Regions from separate parts of the Spongiibacter tropicus DSM 19543 genome, predicted to be linked through region 2. Evidence: predicted binding sites of a transcription regulator. Region 2 holds the regulator's gene; each other region holds the start of a gene.
What was found. The regulator sigma-54, encoded in region 2, starts transcription at its own class of promoters, with help from an activator protein. The targets are predictions, from matches to a motif close to TGGCACANNNNTTGCNNT.
Positions count from the first base shown of each region.

Region 1 (4,987 bases), on a different contig from region 2:
CCGGCGTTTTTATATTGGCAATAGGTTGAGCGTCCATGAGTGAATTGAAGAACGATACTTTCCTGCGAGCCCTGCTGCGTCAGCCTGTTGACTACACGCCAGTGTGGATGATGCGTCAGGCGGGCCGCTACCTGCCCGAATACCGTGCCAGCCGCGCCAAAGCCGGTGACTTCCTGTCGTTGTGCAAAAACACCGAACTGGCCTGTGAAGTGACGCTTCAGCCGCTGGAACGCTACCCCCTGGATGCGGCAATTCTGTTTTCTGACATTCTTACCATTCCCGATGCCATGGGGCTTGGTCTGTACTTTGAAACCGGTGAGGGCCCACGTTTTCGCAAGACCGTGCGTAGCATGGCCGATGTGGAAGCCCTGCCGGTTGTTGACGGTGAGAACGATCTTACGTACGTCTGTGATGCGGTGCGTGCCATTCGCTCGGCTCTGAACGGGCGTGTGCCGTTGATCGGCTTCTCGGGCAGCCCTTGGACGCTGGCCACCTATATGGTTGAAGGCGGTGGCTCCAAAGACCACGCTCGCTGTAAGGCGCTGGCTTTCGATGAGCCGGAGACCATGCATGCATTGCTGGATAAGTTGGCGCAGAGTGTGACCGCTTACCTGAATGACCAGATTCGTGCCGGCGCTCAAGCGGTACAGATCTTCGATACCTGGGGTGGTGCATTGGGGCATCGCGCCTACCGCGAGTTCAGCCTGCGCTACATGAAGCAGATTGTCGACGGTCTGATTAAAGAGCGCGATGGTCGCCGTGTTCCTGCAATTCTTTTCACCAAAAACGGTGGGCAATGGTTGGAGGCGATGGCCGATACCGGGGCTGATGCGCTGGGGCTCGATTGGACGACGGATGTCGGCTTAGCGCGCCGCCGCGTGGGTGATAAAGTGGCGCTGCAGGGCAATATGGACCCGGCCATGCTGCGCGCCTCACCCAAGCGTATTCGCGAGGAAGTGGCGACGATTCTGGCGGAGTTTGGCGAGGGTGAAGGCCATATTTTCAACTTGGGCCACGGCATTACGCCAGAGGTGGACCCGGTCCATGCGGGCGCCTTCATTGAAGCGGTCAAAGAGCTGTCCCCCGCCTACCATCGTCGCTGAGTCGATCCGCTAGCCATAAAAAACCACGCTAAGGCGTGGTTTTTTATTTCCGCTATCAGCCGATTCAGGGCATGACTTCGACAAAATTTCGCCATTTATTTTGCAGGCCGATGAACCAGTTTGGCGCGCCGTCGCCAGTGCCGGAAAATTCCAGCTCTGGATAGTGTGCCGTGACCCGGTTGAGCAGATTCTGCTCATGGCTGTTCACGTCGATGACCAGCAGATGACGGCCGCTGTTGAGCGCCTGTTCAAAGCGCCGAAAATCCCGATGGGGCTCCTGAATGCCAAGCAGGCCACCCTCCCAGGTAAAAAAGCCCAAGACAACAATGGCCAGAAACACAAAGGGTGCCCAGCCGACGGCGGTGGTAAGGCCTGAGTAATGTGCCGCTGCCAGTGCCAGCGTTGCGCCCGCTGCCCCAATAATTGCGCCGCGTTGCATGGCGTACACCACATCTTTGCGCAGTACAGCTTCCACGTCGTTAAGGCGCCGTCGACTGACACCGCAGTCATCGTGACTGAGAACGTGAATCTGTGGTCGTGACAGACCGTTCTCCTGCAAGTCGTGTTCAATAGCGGCCAGCTTGTCGAGATTGTCCGCCAGAAAGAAATATCTTTTCATAGACTACTCTCCTGTTTTGCTTACGCTCGCAAAAGCCACCCTCACTCAAGCGAGGTCTCATTTGAGTTTAGCAGCCCTTTTACTACGCACCCCGGCGGCACACTGATTGGCTTATGGTAATTTGGTCTAGCGGAGGCGTGCGTCATGGCATTGCGCTATATCGGAGCCTCTAGCGGGCGTATACTGCGCGCGAAATGGTGTGGGAGTGTGGCGGTGACGGCGAATCGGGAACGAGAACGGGTTGAGACATGGTTGGACAGTGTGGTGGTCGGTCTGCAGCTCTGCCCTTTTGCGGCACGGCCATGGGAGCAGGGTACGGTTCGCATCGTCATCAGTGAGCATACTGAGGTTGAACCGCTGTTGCAGCAACTCTACGCGGAGCTGATGAAACTCGCTGACACGCCGGTCGAGGCACTGGAAACCACCTTGCTCGTGGTTCCTAGTCAACTGACAGACTTCGATGAGTACTGGGCTGTCCTGGGGGTAGCGGAGCAGTTGCTGGATCAAAGTCCTTGGCGAGGAGAGTTCCAGATTGCCAGTTTCCATCCCGACTACCAATTTGAAGGCTGCGAGGTGGACGATCCGGCCAATTTCAGTAATCGCTCGCCTTATCCCATTTTTCATTTACTGCGTGAAAGCAGTGTGAGTTGGGCGGTGGATACCCATCCTGATGTTGAGGCCATTCCCGAGCGCAATATCACCTTGTTGCGCGGAATGAAGGCCGAGGCGTTGGCGACATTGTTTCCCGACCTCGACCTCGACTGACATCCCCGTTATTTCGGCGGGAACTCGGCCCAGATTTCTGCGACAGCGCGATCAATGCGGTCCATATTCACTTTGGGGTCCTGATCATCCAGCTCGATGACCATCGCGCCCCGCCAGCTCAGTGCCTTGGTATTGCCGTCGAGCAGGTCGATCATGATTTGGACGTTGCGGTTAATTTTGTCTTTACCCAGCGGCACACCGACCGACGTACTCATTCCAAAATTGCCGGTGAAGCTGCCCAGGCCAATACCTAGTCGGGGGCTGCGGTCAACGGTGTCGGCGGCTTGGGTGACGTAGTAGCGCACCAAAAAATCGTGGTTCTTATCGGCTAGCTTGTACAGTCCACTGTCCAGTTGGGTTTTGAGTGAGGCCTTTACCTGCTCAATCACAAACGGGGACACGGTCTTGTCAGCACCGCTGTCGGCCGACCACTGATAGTGCTGATAATTGGCGAAGTTGGCGCGGGGGTTGTAATCGGTATGTACATCGGTACTGCTGCAGGCGGCCAGTAACATGGCTGTGCTCAACAGAAATAGGGCATGGATTTTCATGTTTGTCTCCTGTGGCCACCGAATCTCGGGAGCAATAGGGTATTAGTCTGTGCTGGCGGACTTTGGTGCCTGTGAATCTTTCACAAATCTGCCAGCTTGGTACAGCGCTCGTGCGCAGGACAGCGGACGAGGTGGTCGTTGACCAGCCCCATGGCCTGTAAATAGGCATAGCATATCGTGCTGCCAAAGAAGCGGAAACCGCGCTTTTTCATGGTCTTGCTGATGTGGTCTGACAGTGGCGTGCTGGCGGGAACCTCGTCCAGGGTCGACCAGCGATTCTGGACTGGCTTGTGGTCGACAAATGCCCACAGGTAGTCGGCGAGACTGCCGTACTCTTGCTGAACGTCGAGAACGCATCGGGCATTGTTAATGGCGGCCTCGATCTTCATGCGGTTACGAATAATGGCAGGGTCAGCCATCAGGCGCGCGATATCCTCGTCGTCGAAACGGGCGACGTGCTCGGGGTCAAAGTTGGCAAACAGTCGCCGATAGCCTTCGCGTTTGCGCAATATCGTTAGCCAGTTCAGGCCAGCCTGGGCCGATTCCAGGATCAAAAATTCGAACAGCTTACGATCATCCCGGCAGGGAACACCCCATTCTTCATCGTGGTAGCGGCGGTAATCGGGGTCATTGCCGCACCAGTCGCAGACTTCGCTCAACTTGCTGGCTCCTCGCTTGTCAGCCCCGGTCAGGGCTGTGCCATAATGGCGCAAAATAGCAGATGCAGCCGTTTCGCGCTGCCATTTGGGAGAATGCCATGAAAACTTTGCGAGTTGTCGCGGTCGCGACATTGATCACTGCCTTGGTGGCCTGCGCTCAGTCGCCGACCGGGCGCCGCCAGATGTTGCTATTCTCCAACGGAGAAATGTCTCAAATGGGGGTGACGGCCTTCGATCAGATGAAAGAAGAAATGACCGTCAGCAGCAATGGCAAAACCAATGCCTATGTCACCTGTGTCGCCGATGCCATCACCGCGCAGTTGCCCGCAGAATGGCGTGGTAGCTGGGAGGTTGTTGTGTTCCAGGAAGACAGTGCTAACGCCTTTGCCCTGCCAGGTAAGAAAATCGGTGTTCATACCGGTATTTTTAAGGTGGCGACAAATGCTGATCAGTTGGCAACCGTTATCGGTCATGAGGTAGCGCACGTCATTGCCCAGCACAGCGCCGAGCGCATGTCGCTGCAAAGTGTTGCGGGAACCGGCACTCAGCTACTGGCTGTGCTGATGGGCGACAGCCCGCAGAAAGCGTCGGTCATGGCAATGCTGGGGCTGGGGGCGCAGTACGGGCTGGTGCTGCCCTATGGCCGTACACAGGAGTCTGAAGCGGACGTGGTGGGCTTGGAATATATGGCGAAGGCGGGTTTTGATCCTTCGGCCAGCATCCAGTTATGGCAGAACATGAGTGCGGCCAGTGATGGTCAGCCGCCGGAATTTATGTCGACTCACCCTTCGCACGAGAGCCGCATCAAAGAGCTGCAGCGCCAGCAGAAAAAAGCCGCACCGCTTTACCAGCAGGCGCGAGCCAGCGGTCTTCGTCCTGCGTGTAAAGGCTAATCGTCGCAGCAGGCGCTGTGATTCATCGACAGCGCCGGTGCTTCGCAGTCCGGGGTGCCGATGACTTTAGCCGGAACCCCGGCCACCAGACTGTGGGGAGGCACTTCTTTCAGCACTACGCTGCCCGCCGATATATGTGAGCCCTCACCAATTCGAATATTGCCGAGGATTTTGGCGCCCGCACTGATCAGCACGCCATCGGATACTTTAGGGTGGCGATCGCCGTGTTCTTTGCCGGTGCCGCCCAGAGTGACTGACTGCATCAGTGAGACGTTATTGCCGACCACGGCGGTCTCACCAATGACGATGCCGGTGGCGTGATCCATCATCACGCCGCGTCCCATCTTCGCTGCCGGGTGAATATCCACGCCGAACTCACCGCTGATACGATTCTGAA
Region 1 covers NZ_ATUS01000001.1:1,435,152-1,440,138, reverse strand. The annotation lists gene hemE (uroporphyrinogen decarboxylase) at 36-1,103, shown strand; gene G411_RS0106770 (hypothetical protein) at 1,168-1,722, opposite strand; gene G411_RS0106765 (DUF1415 domain-containing protein) at 1,936-2,487, shown strand; gene G411_RS0106760 (DUF4136 domain-containing protein) at 2,496-3,038, opposite strand; gene G411_RS0106755 (DNA-3-methyladenine glycosylase I) at 3,119-3,697, opposite strand; gene G411_RS0106750 (M48 family metallopeptidase) at 3,796-4,590, shown strand; gene cysE (serine O-acetyltransferase) at 4,587-4,987, opposite strand, start outside.
Region 1: a site for sigma-54 is predicted at 1,818-1,835, ahead of G411_RS0106765 (DUF1415 domain-containing protein). Genes of this name have one in related genera too.

Region 2 (4,987 bases):
GCCACGGTGTTGGCTACCTGCCCCAGGAAGCGTCGATCTTTCGCAAACTCAGCGTCGCCGACAACATCATGGCGATTCTGGAAACCCGCAGCGACCTCAACCGTCGCCAGCGAAAAGAAAAGCTCGACGCCCTGCTGCAGGAGTTCCACATTACCCACATCCGTAAATCGCCCGGCATGGCGCTGTCCGGCGGCGAGCGCCGACGCGTCGAAATCGCTCGCGCGCTGGCGACAGAGCCGAGTTTTATTTTGCTCGACGAGCCCTTTGCCGGCGTCGACCCCATCTCGGTTAACGACATACAGCACATTATTCGACACCTTCAGGCCCGCGGAATCGGCGTGTTAATCACCGATCACAATGTACGAGAAACCCTCGATATCTGCGAAAAAGCCTACATCGTCGGCGAAGGTCGTATTGTTGCCGAAGGCAACGCCGAATCCGTACTCAACAACCAGGTCGTCAGGGATATTTATCTTGGCGATAAGTTCACGTTGTGATAGGAAAAATCGGCACAGCAATTGCTTTATACGCCTATTGCAGCCGCTCTCCGGCAGGACTACACTGACCTTAAAGTGCCGCCAATCAGGCACAAATGTCTTCAGAATTTGGTGTAGTAGAAACCGCTGCCTATGAAACAATCGCTCCAGCTTAAAGTCGGTCAGCAGCTGACCATGACCCCCCAGCTGCAACAGGCGATTCGTTTATTGCAACTGTCCACCCTCGACCTTCAACAGGAAATCCAGTCTGCTTTGGACTCCAATCCGCTTCTGGAACTGGAGGAAGAAAACGACACCCCCGAGCAAGACAGCAACAGTCAGTCAAAAAGCAGCGATACCAAAAACGACAGCAGCAGCAACGAAAGCGAGCCCACCGCCAGCGACGCAGACAGCGAATGGGCCGAGCGCAGCGAAATACCCGAGGACCTGCCGGTAGACAGCCAATGGGATGACGTTTACCAAAGCTCCGGCCCGGCGAGCAGCGCTCCCAGCGGCGATGACGATTACAGCAATGACTACCGCCACGGCAGCTCAGATTCCCTGCAAGACCACCTGCGCTGGCAGCTCAACCTGAGTCGCCTGTCTGAAATCGATCAGTTCATTGCCGATGCCATCATCGACGCCATCGACGAAAAAGGCCGCCTGACCGTCACGCCTGAAGAGTTGGTGGATGCCTTCGACAATGAAGACGTCGAAATCGAAGAAGTCCACGCCGTCCTTCACTTGATTCAGCAGTTTGACCCCCCTGGCGTCGGTGGCCGGGATTTACAGGAGTGTCTGCTTATTCAGTTGCGGCAGTTGCCCCGCGAGACGCTTTATCTGCAAGAGGCCATGCAGATTGTAGAGCAGCATATGGACCAGCTCGGCAACCGCGACTACAACCAGATTATGCGCCGCTGTCGCCTCAAGGAAGATCAGCTTCGGGATACACTGCTGCTGATCCAGTCCCTGAACCCCACGCCCGGCGATGCAATCAGTAGCGGCGATACCGAATACGTCGTCCCGGATGTCTTCGTCAGTAAAAAAGACGGCCGCTGGCTGGTGGAACTCAACCCGGATATTGCCCCGAAAATCCAAATCAACTCGCACTATGCGGCACTGGCCAAAAGCAGTACCAGCAGCGAAAAAGACTATATTCGCGACAACCTCCAGGAAGCGCGCTGGTTTATCAAAAGTCTGCAGAGCCGCAATGAAACCCTGATGAAAGTCGCCAGCAAAATCGTCGAGTATCAGCGAGGCTTTCTCGAATACGGCGACGAGGCGATGAAACCGTTGGTGTTGCATGACATTGCCGACGCCGTGGGCATGCACGAATCCACGATCTCGCGGGTCACCACCCAGAAGTACATGCATACACCGCGGGGCATTTACGAGCTGAAATACTTTTTCTCCAGCCACGTATCGACCGATACCGGCGGCGAGTGCTCATCGACCGCCATTCGCGCGCTGATCAAAAAGCTGATCGCCGCAGAAAATCCGCGAAAGCCACTCAGCGACAGCAAGATTACCGAACTGTTGGCCGAACAGGGTATCAAGGTCGCGCGGAGAACCATCGCCAAGTACCGAGAATCACTGGTCATTCCCCCCTCTAATGAGCGGAAGCGACTGGTATAGCTGGCTGCGTTAAATCGCGCAGCCCTGACCCTACGCCGGGAGGCGCAGGACGATCTGAGTGTAAAAGGAGCAAGATATGCAGATAACTGTCAGTGGTCACCACGTTGAAGTTACACCGGCACTGCGTGAATACGTCAATAACAAGCTTGCCAAACTGCAACGACATTTCGACAATATCACCAATACGGACGTTACGCTCTCAGTCGAGAAGCTGGTACAAAAAGCGGAAGCGACAGTGCATGTGGCAGGCGCGGACCTGTTTGCCACATGCGAATCGGAAGATATGTATGCTGCGATCGACAGCCTGACCGACAAGCTGGATCGCCAGTTGATCAAACACAAGGAAAAACACCTGGGCCGGTAAGCGCCGGGCCGGTTTTTCCGGATACCTAATAATATGAGCCTTAATGCGATACTGAGCCAAGGACGTACCCACTGGGGTACGTCCGTAGGCAGTAAAAAACGTCTTCTTGAACAGATCTCGATATTTGTCGCCGACGACAATAGCCAGTTCAACGCTGACGATCTGTTCAACGAACTCCTTGCCCGAGAGCGACTGGGTAGCACGGGTATCGGTCACGGGGTTGCGATTCCCCACTGCCGAAGCCAGCAGTGTACGGCGATTACCGGCATTCTGCTGAAGCTCGCCGAGCCCATCGATTTCGAGGCCATCGACGATCAACCCGTCGACCTGGTGTTCGCACTCATTGTTCCTGCGGAAGCCCACGACGAGCACATCAAAGTGCTGGCCAGTCTAGCCAATGTGTTTAACGACGACGGCTTTCGTCAACAGCTGCGCAACGCGGGCAGCGATGAAGCCCTGTACACTACTGCTGTAACCCGCGCGCCCTGATCGCCATGAAACTGATCATTATCAGTGGCCGCTCGGGATCAGGGAAAAGTACGGCACTTCATCAACTGGAGGACGAGGGCTTTTACGCCATCGACAATCTACCAGTTTCCCTGTTACCGGCGCTGGTACATGAGCTCTCGCAAAGCCAGCTCAAGGTCCATCAACAGGTCGCCGTTTGTATCGACGCCCGCAACTCTCCTGACGAACTCTCGCGCTTCAAGTCCCTTTGCGAGCAGGTTCGGGACCTCGCACAGTTGCGAATCATTTTTCTGGATGCCAGCGACGACAAGTTGATAAAACGCTTCAGCGAGACTCGCCGTCGCCACCCGTTGACCACAGCGAATCAACCGCTCAGCGATGCAATACGACAGGAAACCACGCTGCTCGAACCCGTAGTGATGGAAGCGTCATTAACCATCGACAGCAGCGATATGACAGTACATGAGCTGCGCGCCACAATCCGCGACAGGGTGCTGGGTGTCGATGCCAATCGTATGTCGCTGCAGTTGAAATCATTTGGCTTTAAACGCGGCCTGCCAATAGATGCCGATCAGGTCTACGATCTGCGCATGTTACCCAATCCTCACTGGGATGAGTCTCTGCGCGCCCTGAGTGGCCGCGACGAAGGTGTCAGAAACTTTCTCGACGGGCAGCCGATGGTCGAAACCATGTACCGGGACATTCTCAATTATCTGGAACACTGGCTGCCACATATCGAAAAAGGTAACCGCAGCTACTTCACCGTTGCCATTGGCTGCACAGGTGGCCAGCACCGCTCCGTGTATATGGTAGAGCGCCTTGCAGCAGCACTCAGAGCACAATGCCCTGATCTCCAGGTTCGCCATCGCGAACTCCAGCACTGAGCCCCGGCGGAGCGAACCCATGCAAGAAACCCGTATTACCATCATTAATAAACTCGGTCTTCACGCCCGAGCCGCCTCAAAATTTGTGTCGACCAGTGCCGCATTCAGTGCCGATGTCGCGGTGTGCAGTAACGACAAATGGGTCGATGGCAAGAGCATTATGTCCGTCATGATGCTGGCCGCCAGCAGAGGAACCGAAATTCAAATTCGCTGTGAGGGTGATGACGAAGAGCAAGCCCTGTCGGCACTCGTTGAGCTGATTAATGACTATTTCGGCGAAGGCGAGTAAGGCGTTTTAGTACATTTCCTGCAAAACCCGACGGTGACAATTGTTGCCCGCCCCAGATTCAAGGATAATTCGGGACAATTCCAGATCGCCGACGACGGCGGCACTACGCAGGGAGTGTTATGGCTCAACCCGGAGAAAAGCATTTAACCGCCAGCCGCCTCGAACTCCTGAACGAGGCGCTGGGCTCCGGTGCCTTCCTGCAAATCCGCCGCATGCTCAACGGCCTGCCACCGGTCGATGCTGCCCACCTGATCGAATCCACCCCGCAGAAAGTGCGGGGCGTACTCTGGCAACTGGTCGACAGCGAGAACGAGGGGGATATTCTCCAGCACCTCAGCGATGAAGTGCAAAGCCAGTTCCTTCGGCAAATGGACGCCGAGGAAGTCGCGGCCATCACTGAAGGCCTCGAAGCCGATGATATTGCCGATATTCTCCAGCAGCTTCCCGATCGTGTTATTCGCGAAGTGCTGGAATCCATGGACCACCAGGACCGCCTGCGCGTAGAACACATTCTGTCCTACGACGAGGACAGCGCCGGTGGTCTGATGAACACCGACACCATAACGGTGCGGCCCAATATTACTCTGGACGTTGCCCTGCGCTACCTGCGCCGTCACGAAGAGCTGCCGGAGATGACCGACAGCCTGATTGTGGTCAACCGCAACGACCAGTTCATCGGCATTTTGTCACTGCGAAAACTGTTGGTCTCCGATCCCAGCGTGACCGTTCGGGAAATCATGGACACCGAGGTCGAGCCAATTGTCGCCTCCATGCCCGCACGGGAAGTCGCCAATCTGTTCGAACGCCGGGACTGGGTCAGCGCCCCCGTCGTCGACGAAAACCATTACCTGCTGGGCCGAATCACCATCGA
Region 2 covers NZ_ATUS01000002.1:240,405-245,391, forward strand. The annotation lists gene lptB (LPS export ABC transporter ATP-binding protein) at 1-497, shown strand, start outside; gene G411_RS0112775 (RNA polymerase factor sigma-54) at 630-2,111, shown strand; gene hpf (ribosome hibernation-promoting factor, HPF/YfiA family) at 2,188-2,475, shown strand; gene ptsN (PTS IIA-like nitrogen regulatory protein PtsN) at 2,509-2,964, shown strand; gene rapZ (RNase adapter RapZ) at 2,970-3,827, shown strand; gene G411_RS0112795 (HPr family phosphocarrier protein) at 3,847-4,116, shown strand; gene mgtE (magnesium transporter) at 4,236-4,987, shown strand, end outside.

Region 3 (4,987 bases), on a different contig from region 2:
GGATTCTGGTAGTGAATGGTATTGCAGCTCTCGCAGATATACCGGGGCCGATCATCCCCCTCGGGGACTTTCAGACTGACGGGGGCTCCACAATCACAGCAATACTTCATCGACTATCGTTCTCGGCGGCAAACGCAATCAGCGCAGCTCGCGGTAAGCGCCGCCCTGGAACACCAATGGTTTTCCAGTGGGGCTGAGGTCCATTTCAGTGACTTTACCCACCAGAATCAGGTGGTCGCCACCATCGTAACGCTGCCAGATATCACATTCGAAGCTGGTCAGTGCACCGCGCAGTACCGGCAGACCGCTCTTGCCGATGCGGTAGTGATCCTTGGACAGCTGATGAGCATCTTTTTTCGAGTACTGGTTCGACAGCGCCGCCTGCTCCTGCGTCAGCACGTTCACCGCAAAGCCGTCGGCAGCTTCGAAGGCCGCGTAGCACTCGGAATCATTGCGCAAACTCCATAGTACCAGCGCAGGGTCCAGAGAAACCGAGGCAAAAGAATTAACGGTCATGCCAAACGGCTCGTAGCCTTTTGGGTTGGCGGTAATCACACAGACACCGGTTGTGAACTGGCCAAGGGCATTGCGGAAGGTCCGGGGATCGAAGCTCATAGTTTTCCTGTCTCGTCGTTTTATGTGCCGGCCGACTAACGGGCGCGGTCGTAGAAGCCGCAAATTATACCTTGGCTTCCTTGAGCATAGCGAGAACTCCAACTAGTCCCAACGGAGGGCAGCGGACGCATCACTGCTTCGGGCATCTACCCAGCGACTGCGTCCGTCGAGCAGCTGCTCTTTCTTCCAGAACGGCGCCTGGGTTTTCAGATAATCCATGATGAATTCGCAGCCGGAAAAGGCCGCCTGCCGGTGGGCAGCGCTCACCGCGACCAGCACAATCTGCTGCCCCGGCAGCAACTCGCCGATTCGGTGAATCACCAGCACCTCGCCCAGCGACCAGCGCCTGGCAGCCTGCTCGGCAATGTCAGTAATACTGCGTTCGGTCATGCCGGGATAATGCTCCAGCCGCATTGAGACGACCTCATCGCCCTCGTTGCGGGCACGCATCACCCCGACAAACTGCACGATGGCGCCACAGTCTGATGAGGTCAACGCCCGACAGGCGTCACCAGCGTCAAAGTCGGCCTCTTGAACGCTCACCCTAATCGCCACGCTCAGCCTCCCGTCACCGGTGGGAAAAAAGCCACTTCATCTCCGGCGACAATCGTTTGCTGTTCAGATGCCACCGCCTGATTCACCGCGCAGCGCAGATTTTCTCGAGACAGCGCCTCCGCCCATTCCGGCCCGCGCTCGCCAAGCAGCGCCTTTAATTCCGCAACGCTGCCGTTGAATTCCAGCTCCAAGGACGCCGTACCCACGTCTTCCCGCAACTTGGCGAAAAACAGCAGCGTAATCATGAGCCGCCCTGCTCCTGATTCTTCTCTTGGGCCTGCCAGTCGCCGGAGCGGCCACCGCTCTTGCTGAGCAGGCGGATATTGTCGATGCGCATACCCTTGTCCACCGCTTTGCACATGTCATAAATGGTGAGCGCCGCTACCGATACAGCCGTCAAGGCTTCCATTTCCACGCCGGTCTGGGCGGCAAGCTTGCAGCGACTGCGAATATGCACGGCACTGGCCTGCTCATCGATAGCAAATTCCAGCTTCACTGATGACAGCATCAGCGGGTGACAAAGCGGAATCAGATCGCTGCACTTTTTGGCGCCCTGAATGCCTGCCAGCCGCGCTACGCCAAGCACATCGCCTTTCTTATGATCACCGCGGGCGACCATGGCCAGGGTTTCGGGCTGCATCACTACGCTGCCCGCTGCCTCGGCAATGCGCTGGGTGACCGCTTTATCGGTCACATCGACCATGCTGGCCTGACCCTGCGCATCAAAGTGCGTAAAACGCTTCTCGCTCATTGCTTCATCCATAGCGGCTGTCAGCAACAAAGGGATTGCTCTGTCGCTCGGCGCCAAACGTGGAGGTTGGGCCATGTCCCGGTACGAAGGTAATGTCGTCACCCAACGGCCAGAGTTTTTCGCGGATAGAGGTAATCAGCGTATCGTAGTCGCCGCGCGGAAAATCAGTGCGGCCGATAGAGCCTTGGAACAGCACGTCACCCACCAGCGCCAGTTTGCTGGGCGCGTGATAAAACACCACGTGTCCCGGTGTGTGGCCGGGACAATGCAGTACCGACATCATTTGAGCACCGAAGCTCACTGTGTCGCCGTCCTCCAGCCAACGGTCCGGGGTAAAGGCATCGGCATGGGGGAAGCCAGACATCTGGCACCATTCCGGCAGCTTGTCGATCCAGAACGCATCTTCCTTTTGCGGGCCAATAATCTTCACACCGTATTTCTGACGAAGAACATCCGCCGCAGCACAGTGGTCCATATGGCCATGAGTCAGCAGAATGACCTCCAGCTCTCCGCCGAGCTGCGATAAGGCGCCCTCAATACGTTCAATATCCCCACCGGGATCGACCACTGCGGCTTTGCCGGTTTCTTCGCAAAGCAGCACCGAACAGTTTTGCTGGTAGGCCGTTACTGGCACCAATGCACACTTCATGCTGTTTCCACCCTCTCAATTCAGGCTGCCAATGATAAGCAGTCAGGCCAGAACTTCATAGGGGCCGCCAGCGCCGGGAAGCACTGGCACAGCGATTGCTTCACACAAAATACGCAATGCGTCATTGCGAAAACAGTGATGTTGTCCACCGCCAGGGATTTGCACTACCCGACGATGAGGTCACCCCCATGCGCCACACTATGCCCCTATCGCGCCGGCGACAGTCTGCGATGCTTTTACCTGCACTCACCCTGATGCTCGCCGCCTGTGGCGGCTCATCCTCGTCCAACAGCGACAATGACACGGCGATAGAGCCGGGCGTCTTTTCGCTGGAAGAAGCGACTGTCGCCGATATCCATGCCGCATTTCGCGGCGAATTGCTGCAAGACAATGGAGAGCCCCTCAACTGTGAAGCGCTGGCAAACCTCTATATCCAGCGCATCTTTGCCTACGATAAAACCCCGCAACCCAGTGGCGGCCTGGCCATTCGCAGTGTATTGGCGATTAATCCGCTGGCGATCGAACAGGCCAAGGCGCTGGATGCCCTCTACGCCCGCGACGGCGGTATTGGCGACCGGCCGATCCACTGCATGCCGATTCTGCTGAAAGATAACTACGACACCTACGACTACCCCAGCACCCAGGGCTCCTACAGTATGCTCGGGCATCAGGCCGGTGTGGATGCGAATTCCGTAGCAGGCTTGCGCAAGGCCGGTGGACTCATTCTCGGCAAAGCCAATCAGGATGAATTCGCCTTCTGGACCACCGGCTTTTCCAATCGCGGCATTCAGGTTACCAACCCCTACAACACCTCCCAGAGCCCGGCGGGCTCCTCGTCGGGAACCGGGGCAGCCATTGCCGCCAACTTTGCGCTGGGCGGCACCGGCAGTGATACCTGCCAGTCCATCCGCCACCCCTCCTCCGTCAATGGCCTGGTGGGCATTCGCCCCAGCCTCGGCGTTATCTCCCAACACGGCATCTTTCCGCTCAGCCATCAGCGCGACACCGGTGGTCCGATGACCCGGACCGTCAGTGACGCTGCCTTGATGCTCGACGCCATGGCCGGCGTGGATTTCCGAGACCCCAAAACCCTGGCGTTTCCTTCGGAGTTACGGCCCGACAGCTACACCGATTTCCTCGATCGCGGACAGCACGGCTTGCAAGGCAAAAACATCGGCATCGTTCGTCAGCTTGGCGATAACAGCGAGGCCGCTGGCACCGACGCTCAGGGCGCACTGATCGCCGAGGCACTCAGTACCATGGAAGCCCTGGGCGCCACGGTGTACGACGTTTACCTGCCGGGGTTTGAAAGCAAGGGCGCTGGCTCCCGCCACTATGATATGAACGAATACTTCGTCACCTTTGAAGCTGAAGGCGGCAATAGCCCCCGCGCCTGCGTCAGCAGCCTCGCCGTCGCGCTGGCTGGCGGCGACGTCGCTCACGGGCGGGATATCTGTGAAGGACTGGACGGCATTATCGAAACAGGACGCGTCGGTTTACGAACTGCACCGCTATTGGCTACCGTCGCCGTCGACGACCTGAACCGGGCACCGACGGAAGAAGAACTTGCCGACATTATCGCCATGCGCGAATACACCACCCAGCAAATGGACACACTGCTGGATGAAAACGGTGCACAGGTCTTCGACAATGACGGTAATCCAGTACGCCTTGATGCACTGATTCTGAGCCCCGGCCCCACAGGAGGGCGCACCTGTGACTTCGGATCGACCACACAGATGGGCTCCATCGTCGTTCCCGTTGGTGTTGATGACAGTGTCGGCGTGCCGAGAGGCATGGAAATTTTTGTTCGTCAGTTTGACGAAGGCACCGGCATCGGTATCGCTTACGACTACGAACAGGCAAGCCAACACCGTCGCGCTCCCGAATTGGTCGCCTCGCCGCTCAGCGGCAATGAAACCATCTCCGGCTTCAATGCCAGCGTGCAACAGGCCTTGATGGATGCGGCCGCCGTCGCTCCAGAAGACCTGCCATTGGAATACTACCTGGAGATTCTTCAGGGCATTGGCGGTTAACTATCGGCCACAAAAAAGCCGGCCTGCGTACTGTGCGAAGGCCGGCTTTTTCTCTGAGAAGCCCGAGCGGCGCTACTTGTTGACCACCTGCCCCCGGTATACCCGCTTGGTGCCTGTCGATGACGCGGCCTCTGCGGCGGGGGCAGCCTCGCGCGCCACCTCCAGCTTGCGCCCTCGATACGTGATCTCTTTATAGCCCTCAGCCACCTCTTTCTCGTCCTTGAACAACAGCGGCCGCCCTGCCAGCGACATCACCTCGGCTATCGTTTTTCGGGCAAAGGGATCACGACTGCTCGGCCCCAACTCCGCAAGCTGATCCAGCAGACCGGGGTCTGCAAGACGAATTCGCACCCCAAATTCCGCGTATATCCGCGACCGCAA
Region 3 covers NZ_ATUS01000001.1:429-5,415, reverse strand. The annotation lists gene G411_RS0100045 (NUDIX hydrolase) at 1-110, opposite strand, end outside; gene G411_RS0100040 (flavin reductase family protein) at 139-615, opposite strand; gene moaE (molybdopterin synthase catalytic subunit MoaE) at 718-1,158, opposite strand; gene moaD (molybdopterin converting factor subunit 1) at 1,173-1,415, opposite strand; gene moaC (cyclic pyranopterin monophosphate synthase MoaC) at 1,412-1,921, opposite strand; gene G411_RS0100020 (MBL fold metallo-hydrolase) at 1,926-2,570, opposite strand; gene G411_RS0100015 (amidase family protein) at 2,801-4,606, shown strand; gene G411_RS0100010 (hypothetical protein) at 4,679-4,987, opposite strand, start outside.
Region 3: a site for sigma-54 is predicted at 2,655-2,672, ahead of G411_RS0100015 (amidase family protein). Genes of this name have one in related genera too.